Regions from separate parts of the Paenibacillus xinjiangensis genome, predicted to be linked through region 2. Evidence: riboswitches for the same ligand, from Rfam matches in the RefSeq annotation. Region 2 holds a riboswitch; the other holds the start of a gene.
What was found. A riboswitch is a leader RNA that binds a small molecule or an ion and turns the genes downstream of it on or off. The one in region 2 is predicted to bind cobalamin.

Region 1 (2,407 bases), on a different contig from region 2:
CTGTAACTGCGAATAGCTGCTTGTTGCTAATAGCATCCATTGCTTCCCAGCCTGGACGGCTCTCAATAGCTGCCAAGATCGGATTAGGGTCTACTTGCAGATCAGGATAAATAATGACATCCGGGTTCTGCTTCACAACTTCCTCCGCACTTACTTCATACCAGCCTTCTTGACTGCCAGCAATATTCTTGCCTCCAGCAAGAGTTAGCAGCTCATCAAGGAAAGTCCCTGAGCCTACTGTCCATCCTGCTGAAAACTCGAGGTAGACTGTTTTCTCAGGAGCGTCCTTTACAGCATCAGCTACCTGCTGCTTCACCTCTCGCATATGATCAGCCACTTCCGCAGCTTCGGTTCCTTTATTCATTATTTTACCAATTAATTCTATTTTGGCAACCGTTGCATCATAGGTTGTAGGCTCAGAAGCGAATACTGTAATATCGAGCTCACGAAGCTGCGTAATCGCATCTGTATTCATGCTTGAAGATGCAAGCACGAGGTCAGGCTCAAGTGCCGCCACCGCCTCAATATTGGTAGTCATATCTCCTACCTTCTGCTTAGATGCCGCTTCCTCCGGATAATTGCTGTATTCATCTACTCCAACAACTTGCTCTCCAGCTCCGATAGCGAACATAATTTCTGTCTCGCTTGGCACTAGCGTTACGACTTTAGCTGGCGCCTGCTCGAAGGTCACCTCTGTTCCCGTATCATCTTTAATCGTTAAAGGATACTCACCAGCGGTCTCTGCTTGGCCGCCTGCCTGGTTCTCATTAGCTGCTGAGTTCGGAGAAGCAGGGTTAACCTCTTCCTTATTACCACAAGCTGCAACAAGCAGCAGCATTGCTGTTAACATCAGAGTTAAGATTAACTTGTAGACCTGTTTCTGTTTCTGTTTCTTGTCATTCATTTGATTTGTGCACTCCTTATGTGTGATAAAAACAAAAAAAACATTTCAGGCAGTGTGCCGGAAATGCCGATGTCTTTTGCTCATGCAAAAAACAATCTATCCCAACAGCATCCTAATTCCACGTAGGTTGTTGTAATCGTTAAACAGGCAGGTCTCCTGACTTAGAGCTAGCATAACGGCGTCTTCCCAGGTGTTGCATACCCAGTGACTTACTGCCGGATGCCTTCTCCTTGCTCAAGCGTCGGGCTTGGCAGGTTCACTCTTCACAGTGGCGGGTCCGCGTCGGAATTTCACCGACTTCCCTATTAAGCCGCAGCTTGTACAGAAGTATAAGCTGCGGCACCTATTCGTTGTACTATGGAATTGTGAGGTAAGATGTAGTAACTATACCATCGTTTTTCTTCTTTTGTCCAACCTTGACACTCATTTGATAAGCGAAGCACGGCGAAGCTGAACGTTCAACCGAAGAGCATTGCCAACTACTGACAATGAGCTTAGTGCCATTGCTGTTCCTGCCATCCAAGGCTGCAATAATCCACAAGCTGCAAAAGGAATAATAAGTGCATTATAGATAAAAGCGAACGTTAAATTCTGACGAATATTGCGTATCGTTAATCGGCTAATCCATACAGCCTCCGGTATAGCGAACATCCGCGGCTGCAAAAGTGTCATATGACCAGCGGTCAGCGCAGCATCCGTACCGTCCCCCATTGCCAGTCCGACATCAGAGGCGGCAAGAGCGGGAGCATCATTCCAACCATCTCCGACCATGCCAATCCGATGCCCCATTTCCTTCAGCCTATGAATCAATGCCAGCTTGTCTTCCGGCAGCATTGAAGCATAGACCTTCGTAATACCAGCTGTTCTCGCTGCACTCAAGGCAGGAGCCGAGTGATCTCCTGTTGCAAGAAGCACCGTAATCCCCGCGTGCTTCAGACGGCTAACCGCCTCCTTAGCATTGGGCTTAACCGTATCAACAAGTGAGATGACACCGACAAGCTGAGCATGTTCAGCCACATATAGCACTGTCTCTCCAGCAGCTTCACGCTCTGTCGCGAAAGCGCGGCTCGCTTCATCTGGCTGTGACCAATGCCTTGCAGCTGCAAATGCTGCATTGCCCACGCCGACTACCCTATTCCCAAGCTTGGCCTCCACACCCTGCCCAGCTATGTAGCTGGATTGTTCCTTCTTCGGCACGACAAGGCCTGCACGCTTCGCTTCCTCTATAATTGCAACAGCAAGCGGGTGTGTCGATTCCGCTTCAGCAGCTGCTGCTATCTTCAATACTCCTGCACGGCTGCCCCGTGCAGCATGCAGCTGACTGACCCGCGGACGGCCTTCCGTCAGCGTACCTGTTTTGTCCAATACAATCATGTCCAGCTGAGCCAATCGTTCAAGTGCGCCCGCTTCTTTGACAACTATGCCTCGTTTGGCAAGACGACCTGATGCCACAACGAGTGAAATAGGCGTTGCCAGACCTAAAGCGCATGGACATGCAGCTAA
Region 2 (2,407 bases):
AAACTAAACCAAGCAAATTTTATGCTTTCCTTCTTTATTAAGGGAAACAATACAATTAGTATAGAACCAATACCAAGAGTAACTACAGTAGAGAGTTGTCCTACTAAAGCTTCAAACATAATATTCAACTCCGTTTCAAAAGTTAATTTATATTTCCAAATAAGACCCGATCAGCAACAACCAAATAGCTACTCCTATTATTAAACTTAACCATGCAAATATTCGACTATGTCTTTGTATCAAAGGAAATAATGCGATTAGTATTGAGCCAAAACCAAAAGTAATCACGGTAGAAAGTTGTCTTACTAAGGCTATAAACAAAAAAATCAACTCCACAATAAAAGTATTCAATATGGCTATATAAGTAAATATAAGGATATCAATAATATACCTTAAATCTCTAAACGATTTCAAATTTTCCCTTTTTTATGAATAGTTAGAAGTTTATCGCCAATCAATTATCATTTCTTAGCTGATCATTGATATTACAACTTAAAACTCGCTGAACTTTTAGACTTTTATTTAAAAGCATAAAGTATAATCTTTTCAAGAAAAACCACTGGAAATTATATAACTAAGCTTATTCCCTTTAATAATTTGGTCCAAAGAGATTCCAATATGTATATATATCTTTACATTCATCATAACCCGTCTGTTTTATGAATAAGGTTAATATGGTGAAGGAGGAATGAACGATGGATTGGTTATGGTCATTAATCATCGGCGGAGTCATCGGTTGGCTCGCAGGACTGCTTATCGGCAGGGACATTCCCGGAGGTATTATCGGCAATATTGTCATTGGCTTTATCGGAGCTTGGATTGGTACCCAGCTGTTTGGGAACTTTGGCCCTGTTATCGGTGGCTTTTACTTTGTGCCTTCACTTATCGGCTCCATCATTCTTGTGGCTGTCATCAGCATTTTGGTGCGCGGCAACAGACATCGGAGATAACTTGCAACTTCTATTACCCATTCAATTTGCTTCATTAATATATAAAATTCCTCTAAATCGCATAATCCCCTTTAAAGCTAGCTGAAAATATATATTTAACGTCATTACTTCCACCAATATCATAGACAAACCCATAGTCTGGCAGTATGATTGTAGCTGACAATTGAATATCGTGAACAGAAAGGGGTGTGCCGCATTCGTGTATGTCAGCGAGTGCGATACTTAAAAGGGAAGTCCGGTGCAACACCGGCGCGGTCCCGCCACTGTAAATGAAGAGCAACTCTTAATGAAACCACTGGGGCTGATGCTGCCGGGAAGGTCAAGAGAAGCGATGACTCATGAGCCAGGAGACCTGCCTTTTTCTGAAGTTTCTATTTCTTCGGGGAGGTGAGAACATGAAACGCAGTATAGTTGCGTCCGCGTATGCATGTCATACGGTGAGTCGCAAGATACATAACTGTAAGGGTACAACTATGCAATAAAGCCGCCTACTATTAGGCGGCTTTTATTTGTATGTCCACTATAATGAAGAAGAAAGCAGGTCGAACATGAAGAATCATTATTTATCACGCAAATTTATAGCGATCGTCTTATCCTTCGCTGTACTCTTGTCGGCTGTCAGCACGGCCATTGTCCCAACGGGACAGGTAGCGGCTGCGGACAATACGAATCCATTCACTTTTTATGAGGCGCTTCCCGCCCCTGGACAGTTCGTCAATGAAACTGGTAATGGTGGTATGGGTGATCTCAATGCCGATTGGAAGAACTCCACTTCACCCGCAATCTCTTTAGGTGCATTTGGCGGATACACCATTCTCAAGATGAATACTCCCATTAAGAACAGCCCGTTAAACCCCTACGGCGTTGACTTCAATATATATGGCAATGCCTTTACTGGCTTCTCTGAGCCTGGTGCAATAGCTGTAGCGAAGGACGACGGAACTGGCAAGCCGGGACAATGGTATAACATTGCTGGTTCCGAGCATTATGAGGATACAACCACTTGGGATTATACAGCAACTTATACGAACCCTGAACCAGAGTTCACTACGCCAAACGGCGTCAGCATTCCTTGGGTGAATAATCTGGGTGCCTCCGGTCAGATTAAGACTAACGGGAGCCACCGACATGCCTATTATCCAATTCCTGATAACTATCTCTTCAAACCATTAGACTTTACAAACCTAAGCTATTCGTACTCAGGAGTAAATATAGGTGTTCTTAACAACTCATTCGGATATCCTGACAGCCATGCGAGTGGATCAGCTCCTTACGACGTGATGGGCAACCCATACGAAGCAACCCCTGCTAAAGGAGATCCTATCGACATAAGCTGGGCAGTGGATGCCGATGGCTTACCTGTTAACCTAGATCAGATCGATTATATTAAAGTGTATACTGCCGTCCAAATCGATGGAGGCGCATTCGGTGAAACAAGTACTGAAATTGCTGGTATT

Region 1: it holds a riboswitch for cobalamin, as region 2 does, so the genes downstream of both, AC6ESP_RS04940 (ABC transporter substrate-binding protein) here and AC6ESP_RS24245 (S-layer homology domain-containing protein) in region 2, are expected to answer to the same signal.

The regions. Positions count from the first base shown of each region.
Region 1 is NZ_JCAALS010000003.1:204,803-207,209, reverse strand. Features, by position in the region: gene AC6ESP_RS04940 (ABC transporter substrate-binding protein) at 1-904, opposite strand, end outside; cobalamin riboswitch at 1,034-1,266, opposite strand; gene AC6ESP_RS04935 (heavy metal translocating P-type ATPase) at 1,328-2,407, opposite strand, start outside.
Region 2 is NZ_JCAALS010000030.1:34,577-36,983, reverse strand. Features, by position in the region: gene AC6ESP_RS24250 (GlsB/YeaQ/YmgE family stress response membrane protein) at 696-950, shown strand; cobalamin riboswitch at 1,118-1,324, shown strand; gene AC6ESP_RS24245 (S-layer homology domain-containing protein) at 1,499-2,407, shown strand, end outside.